DNA from 3 places in the Neorhizobium sp. 2083 genome. Region 3 is predicted to be linked to each of the others. Evidence: predicted binding sites of a transcription regulator. Region 3 holds the regulator's gene; each other region holds the start of a gene.

Region 1 (5,116 bases), 280 kb from region 3:
AGAGCACCGTGTAGCCGCCGTTTGAAGTCGGCTTCAGCCAGTCGATCGTGGCACCCTCGGGATATTGCCGGCGGCTCGTCCATTGCGGCACGACCTGGCCGTTCTGGAAGCGCAGGCGCGGTTGGGCGCGCCAGGAATACCAGTCCTGGATATAGATCGCCGCGCGGTCCCAGTTGCCGTTCACGAAGGTCGGAATGACGTTGAAGAAGGAAAAGCAGAAGGCGAGATAGACGGTGACTGCGACGGCGGCGACCGCCAGGCCCCAGCGCTGCATGAAACTGCGGTGAAAAACTTCCGGATAGGCGGCGAGCAGGCGTTCGCGGTCGGCGGCGTTGACGGTCAGAACAGAGGACATCAGGCTGCTCCCCGGCCGAATTCGAAGGATTGCTTGCCGATCAGCCGGCGGCGCAGCCAGGCGGAAAACTGGTCGACGCAGATGACGGTGATCAAGAGCAGGATGATGATCGCATAGGTCTTGGCGGCATGGTCGCGGCCGATCGACAGGCTGAACACCTCGCCGATGCCGCCGCCGCCGACCGCACCGATGATGGTCGAGGCGCGTACGTTGATCTCCGTGCGCAGCAGCGTGTAGGAAACGAAATTCGGCAGGACCTGCGGCAGGATCGCGAAACGAACGCGCTCCAGCCAGTTGGCGCCGGAGGCGCGCAGGCCCTCGTCCGGCTTCATGTCGGCATTCTCGACCACTTCGAAAAACAGCTTTCCGAGCGCCCCGATCGTATGCACCGAAACCGCGATGATTGCCGCGATCGGCCCGATCGACAGGATCGCGGCGAGCAGGCCGGCGATGACGATTTCCGGAAAGGCACGCAGGATCTCCATGATCCGCCGTACCACCCAGCGCACGATGCCCGCGCCGACGAGATTGGTGGAGGCGAAGAAGCAGAGGAGGAAGGCGCCGGTCGAACCGAGAATGGTCGAGACGATCGCGATATTGAGGGTGATCGCCAGCTGGTAGAAGAAATTCGGGATGTAGAAGCTGTCGGTGATCCAGACGCGGTCGCTGGTGTAATCGAACTTGATCGACCCGTCCGCATAGGGCGACGGCAGATCGAACATCGCGCGAAAAATCTCCAGCGGGCTGTTCGGCACGAAGCTTTTGATGAAATCGAAGAAATAGGGAAGGCGTTCGAAGAACTTGCCGGAATTGGCGTTGTTGGCGAAATCGAGCGATGCCGCCAGGACGACCAGGAAAACGACGATCGAGGCGACGGTATAGATCCGCCGCGTCCGCACCTGGCTCTGGTAATGGTCGAGGATGGTGCGGGAGCTATCCTGCAGCCCATTGAACTGAGGGGGACCGGCCACGTGCGCCATTCAGGGCATCCTTTTTGAGCAAACGGCGGCACCGTCATGGCGCCGCCGCAGGAAGAATGTTCGGGCAGTATCAGCCGCCGATGACGGCCTTACGGGCATCGATGATGGTCTGGTAGAAGGACTGGTCGACCGGCGACCAGTCGACGTAACCGCCGCCCGTGAACGAGTCGAAGCAGGCCTTGTCCTTCTTCGGCAGCTCGGCGAAGTAGGCGGTCACCTTCTTCTTCATGTCGTCGGAGAGCTTGTTGGAAACCATCAGCGGGCCGTTCGGGATGAGCGGCGATTTCCAGACCTGAACGACGTCGTCCATGTCGAGCAGACCCTTGGCGACCATCTGATGCAGGTTGCCCGAGGTATACCCCTGGGCCCAGTCGCCCTGAGCCGAACCGAAGGTGGTGCCGACGTCGAACTTCTTGTCGAGAACGCCGAGAACGAGGTTCTCATGGCCGCCGCCGAAGCCGGTTTCGGAGAAGTACTGCTTCACCGGCATGCCGACGTCCTTCGGCAGGGCGACGTTCGGAACGAGATAGCCCGAGGTCGAGTCCGGATCGGCGAAGCCGATCTTCTTGCCCTTGGCGTCGGCGAGCGTCTTGATGCCCGAATCCTTGCGGGCAACCATGATCGAGTAATAGCCGGTCGAACCGTCGGCCTGCTTGGTGGTCAGAACCGGGGTAACGGCGTTCGGGTCCTTGATGTAGATCGCGGCGTAGGAAGCAGCACCCATGACGGCGAGGTCGATCGTGCCGCCGAGCAGGCCCTGGATGACGCCGTTATAGTTCGGCGACGGGAAGAGCTTGACGTCCGAAGCGCCGGTCGCGGCGATCAGGCCCGGCTTGACGCATTCGGTACGGCGAACCTGGTCGGCTTCGTTTTCGCCACCATCGAGGCCGATGCGCAGAACGGGTGCGCTCTGGGCGTGGGCCTGGCCGGCGACGGCTGCAATGGCGATCGTCGCCATCAGGATCTTGCGGAATGCAGACATGGAAGTCTCCTTTGGTGATGGGATGGTCAACCCGGAAAAGGGCGTCAGTCTTCCGGCCGCATCGCGGCTGCCGGAAATGGTTCAGCGCATGGCGGCGGCTTCGGCCGTCATGCCGGATATGTCGATGGCGACCGGCGCCTCGTTGCGGCGGGTGGAGGCAAGGCTGGTCGATGTCATGGACTCATCGATCCCGGCGCCGTCCTTGTCCGAGCCGTAGATTTCGCGCACAGCATTGGCATTGAGCTCCTGCGGCGGGCCGTCGAAAACGACACGGCCGCCCGCCATGCCGATGATCCGCTCGCAATAGCTGCGGGCGGTATCGAGCGTGTGCAGATTGGTGATGACCGTGATGCCTTCGCGCTCGTTGATGTCGCGCAGCGCATCCATGACGATCTTGGCGTTGAGCGGATCGAGCGAGGCGATCGGCTCGTCGGCGAGCATCATTTTCGGAGCCTGCACCAGGGCGCGGGCGATCGCGACGCGTTGCTGCTGGCCACCCGACAGCGTTCCGGCCGGCTGCAGCGCCGTCTGTTCGATGCCGAGCCGCTCAAGGGCCGCCATCGCCAAAACGCGCTCGTCGCGGCTGAAGATTTTCAGGAGGCTCATCGTCGTCGAACGATGGTTGAGACGGCCGAGCAGCACGTTGGTCATCACGTCGAGGCGTGGCACCAGGTTGAACTGCTGGAAGATCATCGCGCAGTCGCGCTGCCAGTTGCGCAACGCCCGGCCCTTCAGGGACGAGACTTCCGCGCCGTTGAAATGGATGGAGCCGGAGCTCGGCTCCTGCAGGCGGTTGATCATCCGCAGCAGGGTCGACTTGCCGGCGCCGGAGCGCCCGATGATGCCGACCATCTGGCCTTGGGGAATCTCGACGTTCACGGCGTTCACCGCGATACGGTCGCCGAAACGGCGGGTGATGTCCCTCAACTCGAACTTCATGCTCTCTCGCCAATGCAGCTTTTTTCTGAGAGCTCGATAGCGATGGTTGATGAAGTCTGAATGTCGCTTTTGTGTAGGTTTCATTACATTCGGAAAGCGCCTGTCACGCTTTCGTTACACGGCATAACGCGACACGAATTCCTCCGCCGAAAGCGCCCTGAAATCATCGAGGGCAGCCCTCAGTTTCAGGTGGTCCCAGTCCCACCAGGCAAGCCGGTCCATCGCTTCGCCGACCTCTTTCGTGAAACGCTCGCGGATGAGCTTGGCCGGCACGCCGCCGACGATCGTATAGGGTGCCACGTCCTTGGAGACGACCGCGCCCGCGCCGATCACCGCGCCGTTGCCGACGGTGACGCCCGGCAAAACGGTAGCACCATGGCCGATCCACACGTCGTGGCCGATCGTGACGCGATTGTCGCGGCGCCATTCGAAGAAGCTTTGCTCATCTTCGGCATCGTCCCAGTAGTTGGCCGCCCGATAGGTGAAGTGGTGCAGCGTCGCCCGCCAGGTAGGGTGGTTGGTGGCGTTGATGCGCACCGAGGCCGCCATGTTGACGAACTTGCCGATCGTCGCACACCAGATCGAGCCGTCCTGCATGATATAGGAATAGGCGCCGATCTCGGCCTCGCTGATGCGGCAGCGCTCGGAGACTTCCGTATAGGGCCCGAGCGTCGAATTGCTGACGTTCGCCGTTTCGTGGATTGCGGGCTCGAGCCCGACCTTGACGCTCATGCTGCAACTGCCTTTCGGGGGGAAAACTGCGATACGTCGAGAATGCGGTCGGCAACCGCCTCGCGCACTTCCTCATCGTGGAAGATGCCGAGAAGCGCGACGCCCTCTCGTTTCTTGTCCGCGATCATATCCACCACGACGCGCCGGTTGGTCGCGTCGAGCGAGGCGGTCGGCTCGTCGAGGAGCAGGATGCGGTGGCTGGTGATGAAACCGCGGGCGATGTTGACGCGCTGCTGTTCGCCACCCGAAAACGTGGCGGGCGGCAGGGTCCAGAGTTCCTGCGGCAGATTGAGCTTGGTCAGCAGTTCGGCCGCCTTCTCACGCGCTTCCGGGGCCGCGATGCCGCGTGCGACAAGCGGTTCGGCGACCACGTCGAGCGCGGAGACACGTGGCACGGTGCGCAGGAACTGGCTGACGTAACCGAGCGTATGGCGGCGCACATCGAGCACCGTGCGCGGATCGGCGCGGGCGATATCGACGAGCCGGTCCTTGTGATCGATGAGGATCTGCCCGGCATCGACGGCGTAGTTGCCGTAGAGCATCTTGAGGATCGAGCTCTTGCCGATGCCCGACGGGCCGCCGAGCACGACGCATTCGCCGCTGGCGACCGAGAAATTCACATCGTTGACGACCGGCAGCTTGATGCCGTCGCGCAGGTGCATGGTGAAGCTCTTGAAGACTTCGGAAACGACGAGGGGAGTGGCCATCGGTATCTCCTCAGACCTGAAGAATGGATGAGACGAGCAACTGGGTATAGGGCTCGCGAGGGTCGTCGAGCACCCGGTCGGTCAGCCCGTGTTCGATCACATGGCCGTCCTTCATCACCATCATCCGGTGGGACAGGAGGCGGGCGACCGCGAGGTCGTGGGTGACGACGATCGCTGACAGGCCGAGATCGTTGACGAGCCCGCGCACCAGGTCGAGCAGGCGGGCCTGGACCGAGACGTCGAGACCGCCGGTCGGCTCGTCCATGAAGACGAGGCGCGGGCCGGTGACTAGGTTGCGGGCGATCTGCAGGCGCTGGCGCATGCCGCCGGAAAAGGCACGCGGCTGGTCGTCGATACGGTCGGTACCGATCTCGACGCGGGTCAGCCAGTCGCTCGCCGTCTCGCGGATCTTGCCGTAATG
Region 2 (5,116 bases), on a different contig from region 3:
CACTCGCTCTCTGAGCTGTGATGAACGTGTTCGGCAGGTGGGGATAGTGGTAGGAAATGAAGTCGAGGCCAAGTTGCATGGCTTCGTCGTGCTCGAAGAATTGTTCGGGCTTGTCCCCCATGGCGGTCAGGCCGAGCGGGTAGGGCGAGCCGGCGTTCTTCAGGTCGCGCAGGATGTGATAGTCGAAGCTCATCAGCGCCACCTTGCCCTGATAACCCTCGAGAACCTCCAGCACCGCCTCGGCGAACCCGTCGTCCTCGCCGTCCCCTTCGCGTCCCTTGATCTCGATGACGAGCGGCACCTTGCCGGCGACGAGGGCAAGCATCTGCTTCAGCGTCGGCACCTTGTCTTTGGTACCGCCGACCGAGAGCATGCCGAGCTCGGCCGAGGTCTTCTCGCGGATATCGCCCTTGATGCCGCAGAGCCGCTCGAGATCATGGTCGTGGAAGACGACCGGCACGCTGTCGGCGGCAAGCTGCACGTCGCATTCGATCGCAAAGCCGGCCTCGACCGCGCGGGAAAACGCCGAGAGCGTGTTTTCCCAGACCTGACGGTTCATGTCGTGATAGCCGCGATGGGCGACCGGAAGGTCCTTGATCCAGGTGGCGTCGGTCATGCTTCGATCTCGATGATGGCTTCGATTTCCACGGAAGCGTTGAGCGGCAGCGCCGCCATGCCGACGGCTGCGCGCGCATGCTTGCCGGCGTCGCCGAGAACGTTGGCGATCAGGTTCGATGCGCCGTTGGTGACGATATGCTGTTCGGCAAAGCCGGGTGCCGAGGCGACGAAGCTCGAGAGCTTGACCACCCGCTTGATCCGGCCGAGATCGCCACCCAACGCAGCTTTTGCCTGAGCGAGGATATTGATGGCGCAGAGCTCTGCGGCGCGGCTCGCCGCCGGCACGTCGACATCTGCGCCGACAAGGCCCGTGACTGCGACCTTGCCGTTTTCGTTCGGCAATTGGCCCGAGATGAACAGCAGGTTGCCGGTGATTACATAGGGCAGGTAATTGGCGGCGGGCGCTGCCGCGACGGGGAGGACGATCCCCAGTTCCTTCAGACGGCCTTCGATGGCTTCGGTCATTTTCGACTCCCGTTTTGTTGTAAAATCTTCAAAAATCCTGCATCAAGGCCTTAGCTTGGTCAGATGGCGTTCTTATAACATCCCCGACTGAGTCCAACAGGAGAATGTGAATGTTGCGTATGAGCCTCGGGGTGATCCTTGCCGGCGGTCTGAGCCTTTTGGGCGCCACCTCCGCGGACGCGACGACCGACGGTGCCGCCCGGCTGCTCGTCCCGCATCGCGCCATTTACGACCTGAAACTCAAGAAAGCCTCGGAACGTTCCGGCATCGAAGGCATGTTCGGCCGCATGGTCTATGAGTTCACCGGCTCGGCCTGCACCGGCTTTTCCACCAATTTCCGCCTCGTCACCAAGATCGACACGGGCGAGGAGACGCGTCTCAGCGACCAGCAGACCACGACCTTCGAGGACATGGCCGCGAACCAGTTCCATTTCGAGACCAAGTCCTTCACCGACGAGCAGCTCGACAAGCAGCTGAGCGGCGACGCCTCGATCGCCGACAAGGGCGTCAAGGTGGAAATCACCCAGCCCGACGGCCGCGAGATCGACCTGCCGGCGAGCGATTTTCCGACCAGCCACATGCTCGATGTCATTGCGAATGCCAAGCAGGGCAAGAACTTCTTCGAGGCGCGGGTCTTCGACGGTTCCGAAAACGGCGACCAGGCGCTGCTGACCACGACGGTGATCGGCAAGTCGCAGACGGCACAGAAGGATGACGTTGATGCCGACAAGGCCGGCGAGTTCGCCAAGACCCCGTTCTGGCCGGTGACGATCGCCTATTTCAACGAGAATGCGGCCGGCGATCCGACCCCGGTCTACAACATGTCGTTCAAGCTCTACGAAAACGGCATTACCCGCGATCTCACCATGGACTACGGCGACTTCGTTCTGTCCGGCAGCCTGGTGAAGCTGGAGCTCCTGAAGCCACAGCAGGATGCGTGCCCGCCGGCGCCGGCGAAATAACCCGCCATTGCCGTTCACCGGCCCCGCAGATCAGCGCCGCGGCGTTCTGTCATGAAACTGTCACGCAATCCTCTCTAGTGTGTGTCCGCGTCGGGCATGATTTGCGCCGGGCCGTCGTCTGAGAGCCGGCATTGGCCTCGGTCCGGCCGGCTCGCCTGTCCATCCCCGCGCGACGGTCTTTCTCGAAAAGGCCTGACGGTGAAACAGAGCGCTATGGGGATGACACGATGGCGGACACCGACTTGGCGACCACTTCCACTCTCAATCTGCCCGTGGTTTCTGCCGATCCGGCCGAAATCGCCCGCATCTCGGACAATATCAACCTGACCGACCGCTCGTCGATCTCCGTCTTCGGAGACCGGGCGCAGCAATCGGTGACCGATTATGCCGACCGCATCCTTCGCGAAGTCCGTAACCGCGACATGGGCGAAGTCGGTAAGCTGCTCAACGATATCATCCTCAAATCGAAGAACCTCGATCCGGCGTCGATCAGCGAACAGGGCTTTTTCAGCCGCATGTTCCAATCCGCGCAGGCGCGGCTGGAGCGCTTCAAGGAAGAATTCGAGGATGTTGCCGGCCAGATCGACCGGATCGGCCTGGAACTCGACCGCCACAAGGATACGCTTCGCCGCGATATCGCCCTGCTCGACGATCTCCATGAGGAGACCAAGCAGTCGATCGTCAAGCTCGACGGTTACGTCCAGGCGGGCAAGGCATTCGCCGAGAATTTTCGTGCCAATGAACTGCCGAGGCTGAAGGCCGCCGCCGATCAGGCCGCGGCCAATCCCGGCGGCGGCCTCATCGAGGCGCAGACCTATCAGGACAGCCTGCAGGCGCTCGACCGGCTGGAAAAGCGCATCTTCTATCTGCAGCAGGCCCGCCAGCTCGGCATCCAGCAATTGCCGCAGATCCGCATCGTCCAGTCGGGCGACGAGACGCTGATCGAGAACCTGCAGGCGACCTCGGCGCTGACCGTTCCCGCCTGGAAGCAGAAGATGGTCATCCTGCTCGGCCTCAACCGGCAGAAATCGGCGCTCGACCTGCAGAAGACTGTCACCGACGCGACCAATCAGATGATCCGCGAGGCATCGGCGATGATGAAGGACCAGGCGATCGCCATCGAGGAACAGTCGCAGCGCGGCATCGTCGATATCGATACGCTGGAAGCGGCAAACCGCGACCTGATCGATACGATCAGCGGCGTGCTGCGCGTCCAGGAGGACGGCCGCAAGAAACGCGCCGAGGCGGAGAGCCGCATGGAACAGCTTACAGTCGAGCTCAAGAAAGCGATGACAGGGGCGTGACCTTGGGGATCGGACGGGCGCCGTATTGGGCTTTAGCGCTGCTGGCGGTCGTCTCGCTCGCCGGCTGCAATATCGGCAAGGGACCGGATTTCTCGATCGTCTCGGGATCGGAAAACACGGTCCTGCAGCCGATCGTGGAAGAGTTCTGCAAAGAGAAGAGCGCCACCTGCACCTTCAAATACGAGGGCACGCTCGATATCGGCCTGGCGCTGCAGAGCGAAGCCGGCGTCGCGCAGGATGCAGTCTGGCCGGCCTCCAGCGTCTGGGTCGACATGTTCGACACCCGCCGCCGTGTCAAGAACCTGACCTCGATCGCCCAGACGCCGGTCGTCTTGGGCGTCCGTAAATCGAAGGCGCAGGCGCTCGGCTGGATCGGCCGCGACGTGTTCATGAAAGACATTCTGGCAGCGGTGAATTCCGGCTCGCTCAAATTCCTGATGACGTCCGCGACGCAGTCCAATTCCGGCGCCAGCGCTTATCTCGCCATGCTGTCGAGCGCGCTCGGCAACAAGCCGGTGATCGAGCCCGGCGACCTCAAGGACAAGACGGTGCAGGACACCGTCAGGTCGCTGCTCTCCGGCGTCGAGCGGTCGTCCGGCTCCTCCGGCTGGCTCGCCGATCTCTATGTGGATCAGGCCCGCCGCGGCACGCTGTACGACGCCATGTGGAACTACGAGGCGGTGCTGAAGGAGACCAACGACAAGCTGGCTGGCATCGGACAGCAGGATCCGCTTTACGCCATCTATCCCGCCGACGGCGTCGCCGTCGCCGATTCGCCGATCGGCTTTGTCGATCATGGTCGGGGTGCGGAGGTCCAGACCTTCTTCAACGAACTGCTCGCCTATCTGCGTACACCCGACATCCAGAAACGCATCGCCGCCACCGGCCGGCGCATTCCGCTCGCCGATGTCGCCGCGACGCCCGAACCGCTGTGGAATTTCGACCCGAAACGGCTGGTGACCGCGATCCGCATGCCGGAGCCGGCCGTCATCGGCGAGGCGCTGACGCTCTATCAGGCGGCCCTGCGCAAGCCGTCGCTGACTGCCCTCTGCCTCGATTTTTCCGGTTCGATGGCCGGGGAGGGCGTGACCCAGTTGACGCAGGCCATGCGTTTCCTGCTGACGCCGGCCGAAGCGAGCCGGGTCCTGGTGCAGTGGTCGCCGGCCGATCGCATCATCGTCATCCCCTTCGACGGCAGCGTGCGCCGTTCGCTGGTGGGAAGCGGCGATCCCATGGAACAGGAAGGGCTGCTGAATGCCGTACTCGGCGAGCAGCCGGGCGGCGGCACCAACATGTATGCCTGCGCTGCCGAAGCCATGCGTCAGATCGCCCGCACCGAAGGCCTTCCGAACTATCTGCCCGCCATCGTCATCATGACCGACGGCAAGTCGGACGATGATAGCCGCCGGTTCATGAACCAGTGGAACTCGACGCAGCCGCATGTTCCGGTCTTCGGCATCACCTTCGGCGATGCCGACAAGACCCAGCTCAACAACCTTGCGGAAGCCACCTCCGCCCGCGTATTCAACGGCGGCTCCGATCTCGCGGCGGCATTCCGCACCGCGCGCGGTTACAACTAAGGCCGAGAATGCGTAGATGGTTCGGCAATGACTGGAACTGGGTCGTGGCGGGGCTTGCCGCCGCGATCGTGGTTCCCGTGCTGAGTTTCGTGTTCCTGATGCCGGTCATCGTGGCCGCCGGCATCGGCGCCTTCGTCTTCGCCGGCCTGGTGTTCCTTCTGGCGCCGCGCCGGCTGTTCGAAGGGCT
Region 3 (5,116 bases):
GTGCGGCCATGGAAGGCGCCTTCGAAGGTGACGATGTGGAAGCGCTCCGGATGGCCCTTCACGAACTGGTAGCGGCGCGCCGTCTTGATGGCGCATTCCAGCGCCTCGGCACCGGAATTGGTGAAGAACACCTTATCCGCGAAAGAGTTGTCGGCGAGACGACGCGACAGCGTCTCCTGGCCCGGCTGCTCGAAGAGATTGGACGTGTGCCAGACCTTGTCGGCCTGCGCCTTCAGCGCGCCGACGAGATGCGGGTGGGCGTAGCCAAGCGAGTTGACGGCGATGCCCGCACCGAAGTCGAGATATCGCTCGCCACTCTCCGTCACAAGCCATACGCCCTCGCCGCGTTCGAAACGCAGCGGAGCCCGGGCAAACGTGTCGAAAAGCGCGGCTTCAGCCATGGCGACATCACTCCTCTAGGCAGTCTCGAAAAAGCCCGCAGAACGGGCCGAAAAATCAAAAATGCCGCCCACTGGGCGGCGGTGGCACTATCGTGGTTTAGGCCGTCAATGTCAACAAAGCTCGGCATTTTAGGCAGGTTTCGGCCGGAAAGCGCAAGCCCGGGCTTATGTGACAAAAATGACTCTCCAGGACAGCAAGTTGGGGAAAACCACGAAATCGAATCCCGCAGATTCGCCCGACTCTTGCCACGGAGTCAGCCTCACACTAGGTTAAAGATCAATTACTAGACTGCATGCGGCGGAACTAGTCACCTCAAGCATAGATATAGTGGGTGCTGCGAAATGATTTTCGCAGCAAAGGTGGAAGGATTCTGCATGCCAGCAACGTTCAAAGGCGGAGAACGGGCATGAACTGGACAGACGAGCGTGTCGAGAAGCTCAAAAGATTATGGTCGGAGGGCCTGAGTGCCAGCCAGATCGCAGCACAACTCGGAGGCGTAAGCCGGAATGCGGTGATCGGCAAGGTGCATCGCCTCAGCCTTCCCGGCCGGGCGAAAGCCGGCGGTACGGTCGCGACCGGTCGCACATCGGCGGCCAAGCGCACGACATCGGCGCCGCGGGCTCCGAACTATGCATCGCGCGTTACCACCACCACCCGGACTGTAGCCCGCGCCGTGGGCGCGACGATGGTGAAGGAAGAGATCGAGGTCGAACCTTACGAGGAGATGGAATATCGTCCCGCCTCGAACGTGGTGGTGCCGATCTCCCGTCGCCTGGCACTGACCGAACTGACCGAGCGCACCTGCAAGTGGCCTGTCGGCGATCCGCTCAAGGAAGATTTCCACTTCTGCGGCTGTGAATCCCCGGACGCCTCGCCCTATTGCAGCTATCACGCAAAGCTCGCCTACCAGCCGGTGAACGAGCGCCGCAAGGTTGCCGTTCGCGTCTGAGCGGCGGCGCGACACGAGGACAAGATCGAAAGCGGGCTTCGGCCCGCTTTTTTTGTTGCAGATGGCGGATCTGCCGGTCAGGCCTTGCTCCGGATCGGCATTGCGCCTATCTGAAGGATGGCGAGGACGACCTCCCCCATCCGGGCAAGAACTCCGGGACGACCCGGAACAGCACCCAGGAGGTCATCATGCGCTCCACACGCGACCGTATCCGCCATGCCATCAGTTTCGAGTTGATCGGGCTCGCCATCATCACACCACTCGGCGCCATCGCCTTCGGCATGCCGGCCACCGATATCGGCGTGGTCGGCATCGGCAGTGCGACGATCGCCACCGGCTGGAACTATCTTTACAATCTCGGCTTCGACCATCTGATGCAGCGTTTCACCGGCAGCACGCAGAAAAACACCGCAATACGCGTGGCGCATGCGGTGCTGTTCGAACTTGGCCTGCTCATCGCGCTTCTGCCGCTGATCGCCTGGTATCTCGGCGTCAGCATTCTCCATGCGCTGATGATGGATGTGTCTTTTGCGGTCTTCTACGTGGTCTATGCCTTCATCTTCAACTGGGCCTATGACCGGATCTTCCCGCTGCCGGAATGGCAGCGGAAGACCGAGGCGGCGTGAACCGCCTCAGGATTCCATCGAATAACCCGCGCCGCGGACGGTGCGGATGACATCCTGCATGTTGGAGAAGTTGAGCGCCTTCCTGAGGCGCCCGACATGCACATCGACAGTACGTTCGTCGACATAAATGTCGTGCCCCCAGACGCCATCCAGAAGCTGCGAACGCGAGAAGACGCGGCCGGGCGAGGCCATCAGGAACTCCAGAAGACGGAATTCGGTCGGGCCCAGGCGCACCTCACGGCTCTTTCGGTGAACGCGGTGGGTTTCCCGATCGAGTTCGATATCGCCGCAGCGGAGCACGCTGGAGAGCACTTCGGGACGGGCGCGGCGGAGCATGGCCTTGACGCGGGCCATAAGTTCCGGCGTCGAGAAGGGCTTCACCACATAATCGTCGGCGCCGGTGGCGAGGCCGCGAACACGTTCGCTTTCCTCGCCTCGGGCCGTCAGCATGATGATCGGCAAGCGCTCCGTTTCCGGACGCATGCGCAGCCGGCGGCAGAGTTCGATGCCGGAAACGCCGGGCAGCATCCAGTCGAGTATCAGAAGATCCGGCGTACGCTCCTGAAGCCGGATCTCGGCTTCGTCCCCCCGCAAGATCGTCTCGACCTCATAACCTTCCGCTTCGAGATTGTAGCGAAGAAGCACGCTGAGCGCTTCTTCATCCTCGACCACCGCGATTTTAGGCAGCATTTCAGCTCTGCTCCGTCAGCATTCCATCATTATTCGGTGATCGCACCGAGCGTGTTCGACGAGTCGTCCTTCGGGCGATCGCCTTCAGGCTGCGCGCCCGTCGTCATGTAGTAGATGGTCTCGGCGATGTTGGTGGCGTGGTCGCCGATACGCTCGATGTTCTTGGCGCAGAACAGCAGATGCGTGCAGGTGGTGATGTTGCGCGGATCTTCCATCATGTAGGTGAGGAGTTCGCGGAACAGCGAGGTGTACATCGCGTCGATCTCCTCGTCGCGGATGCGGATCGCCTCGGCCTTTTCCGCCGAACGCGTCGCGTAGACGTCGAGGACGTCCTTGAGCTGCACGAGGGCGAGATCGGAGAGATGTTCGAGACCACGGGCGAGCTTGCGCGGAACGCCGGTGCCCTGAACCGCGATGACGCGCTTGGCGGTGTTCTTGCCGAGGTCGCCGACGCGCTCCAGATCGGACGCGATGCGCAGCGAACCGACGATCTCGCGAAGGTCGGCGGCAACAGGCTGGCGGCGGGCGATCGTGACGATCGCCTTGTCGCCGATCTCGCGCTCGGCGTGATCGAGGATCACGTCGTCGGAGATGACCTTCTGGGCGAGTGCGGCGTCGGAATTGACCAGCGCGCGCACGGCGTCCGAGCACATCTGCTCGGCAAGACCGCCCATCTCGGAGATGCGGCGGCTCAGATATTTCAGTTCGTCGTCATAGGCCGACAGGATATGGGTCGATGCCATCTTCTAGTCCTCAAAATTGATTTTCAGGCGGCACGGTCGGCTGGATCAGCCGAAACGACCCATGATGTAGTCCTGGGTGCGCTGGTCGTCGGGGTTGGTGAACATCTTGTCCGTATCGTTCTCCTCGACGAGCTGGCCGAGATGGAACATGGCGGTGCGCTGCGACACGCGGGCGGCCTGCTGCATCGAGTGCGTCACGATGACGATCGTGTAGTTGGCGCGCAGCTCGTGGATGAGTTCCTCGACCTTGGCGGTCGCGATCGGGTCGAGAGCCGAGCAGGGTTCGTCCATCAGGATGACTTCCGGCGATACGGCGATCGCACGGGCAATGCACAGGCGCTGCTGCTGACCGCCAGAAAGGCCGGTGCCGGATTCATGCAGACGATCCTTGACCTCGGTCCAGAGGCCGGCGCGCTGCAGGCTCGCTTCGACGATCTGGTCCATGTCGGCCTTGCTCTTGGAAAGGCCGTGGATGCGCGGACCATAGGAAATGTTCTCGTAGATGGTCTTCGGGAACGGGTTCGGCTTCTGGAAGACCATGCCGACGCGGGCGCGAAGTTCCACGACGTCGATGTTCTGGTCGTAGATATCGTCCGTGTCGAGGGTGATCTTGCCGGTGACGCGGCAGTTCTCGATCGTGTCGTTCATGCGGTTGAGGCAACGCAGGAAGGTGGACTTGCCGCAACCGGAAGGACCGATGAGAGCCGTCACAGTGTTTTCGCGGACGTTGAGGTTCACGTCGAAAAGCGCGCGCTTCTCGCCGTAATACACAGAAACGTCCTTGCCGATCATCTTGTGGGATGCATCACTCATCTTTTGGTCCAGCGCCTTTTCAACTGCTGATTCTGACATCATATTCATTGTCATACTCCTTCTACCAACGCCGCTCGAAGCGACGCCGCAAGAGAATTGCGCCAACATTCATTAGGATGAGGAACAGGAGCAGGATGATGATCGCTCCCGAGGTACGCTCGACAAACGCGCGCTCCGCTTCGTTCGCCCACATGTAGATCTGCACCGGCAGCGCCGTCGACGGGTCGAGAGGCGTGGTCGGATAGTTGGCGACGAAGGCCACCATGCCGATCAGAAGCAGCGGTGCGGTTTCGCCGAGTGCGTGGGCAAGGCCGATGATGGTGCCGGTCAGAATGCCCGGCATCGCGAGCGGCAGGACATGGTGGAAGATGGTCTGCATCTTGGATGCGCCGAGGCCGAGGGCCGCTGCACGGATCGAAGGCGGCACGGCTTTCAATGCCGCGCGGGTCGCGATGATGATCGTCGGCAGCGTCATGAGGGTGAGCACCAGGCCGCCGACGAAGGAGGCGGAACGCGGCAGGCCCATGAAGTTGACGAAGACAGCCAGGCCGAGCAGACCGTAGACGATCGAGGGAACGGCCGCGAGGTTGTTGATGTTCACCTCGATCAGGTCGGTGAACTTGTTCTTCGGCGCGAACTCCTCGAGATAGATCGAGGCCGCGACGCCGATCGGCAGAGACAGCGCCAGTACGATCAGCATCATGTAGAACGAGCCGATCAGAGCGACGCCGACGCCGGCTGCTTCCGGACGGCTCGATGCGCCATTGACGAAAATGCCGCCGTTGAAGTGCTTGGCAAGCGCGCCGCTGTCGGAGAGCTGCTTCATCCAGCCGAGCTGCTGGTCGTTGATCTTGCGGTTCTCCTGGCTGACCGTGAGGTCGACCTGCCCCTTG

What was found. Region 3 encodes PhoB, which activates phosphate uptake and scavenging genes when phosphate is short. Its sites were predicted from a motif close to TGTCATNNANCTGTCAT; they were not measured.
Positions count from the first base shown of each region.
Region 1: phnC (phosphonate ABC transporter ATP-binding protein) is a predicted target of PhoB. The motif match lies at 3,328-3,344, and genes of this name have one in related genera.
Region 2: J2X76_RS20710 (toxic anion resistance protein) is a predicted target of PhoB. The motif match lies at 2,093-2,109, and genes of this name have one in related genera.

Region 1 covers NZ_JAVDTC010000001.1:1,295,912-1,301,027, reverse strand. The annotation lists gene phnE (phosphonate ABC transporter, permease protein PhnE) at 1-355, opposite strand, end outside; gene phnE (phosphonate ABC transporter, permease protein PhnE) at 355-1,335, opposite strand; gene phnD (phosphonate ABC transporter substrate-binding protein) at 1,406-2,317, opposite strand; gene phnC (phosphonate ABC transporter ATP-binding protein) at 2,399-3,256, opposite strand; gene J2X76_RS06715 (DapH/DapD/GlmU-related protein) at 3,371-3,988, opposite strand; gene phnL (phosphonate C-P lyase system protein PhnL) at 3,985-4,695, opposite strand; gene phnK (phosphonate C-P lyase system protein PhnK) at 4,706-5,116, opposite strand, start outside.
Region 2 covers NZ_JAVDTC010000005.1:296,564-301,679, reverse strand. The annotation lists gene J2X76_RS20725 (glycerophosphodiester phosphodiesterase) at 1-616, opposite strand, end outside; gene J2X76_RS20720 (RidA family protein) at 613-1,083, opposite strand; gene J2X76_RS20715 (cell envelope integrity EipB family protein) at 1,194-2,045, shown strand; gene J2X76_RS20710 (toxic anion resistance protein) at 2,273-3,349, shown strand; gene J2X76_RS20705 (VWA domain-containing protein) at 3,346-4,929, shown strand; gene J2X76_RS20700 (5-bromo-4-chloroindolyl phosphate hydrolysis family protein) at 4,938-5,116, shown strand, end outside.
Region 3 covers NZ_JAVDTC010000001.1:1,011,716-1,016,831, forward strand. The annotation lists gene J2X76_RS05205 (aspartate aminotransferase family protein) at 1-401, opposite strand, end outside; gene J2X76_RS05210 (GcrA family cell cycle regulator) at 809-1,351, shown strand; gene J2X76_RS05215 (PACE efflux transporter) at 1,540-1,977, shown strand; gene phoB (phosphate regulon transcriptional regulator PhoB) at 1,984-2,667, opposite strand; gene phoU (phosphate signaling complex protein PhoU) at 2,697-3,410, opposite strand; gene pstB (phosphate ABC transporter ATP-binding protein PstB) at 3,456-4,271, opposite strand; gene pstA (phosphate ABC transporter permease PstA) at 4,285-5,116, opposite strand, start outside.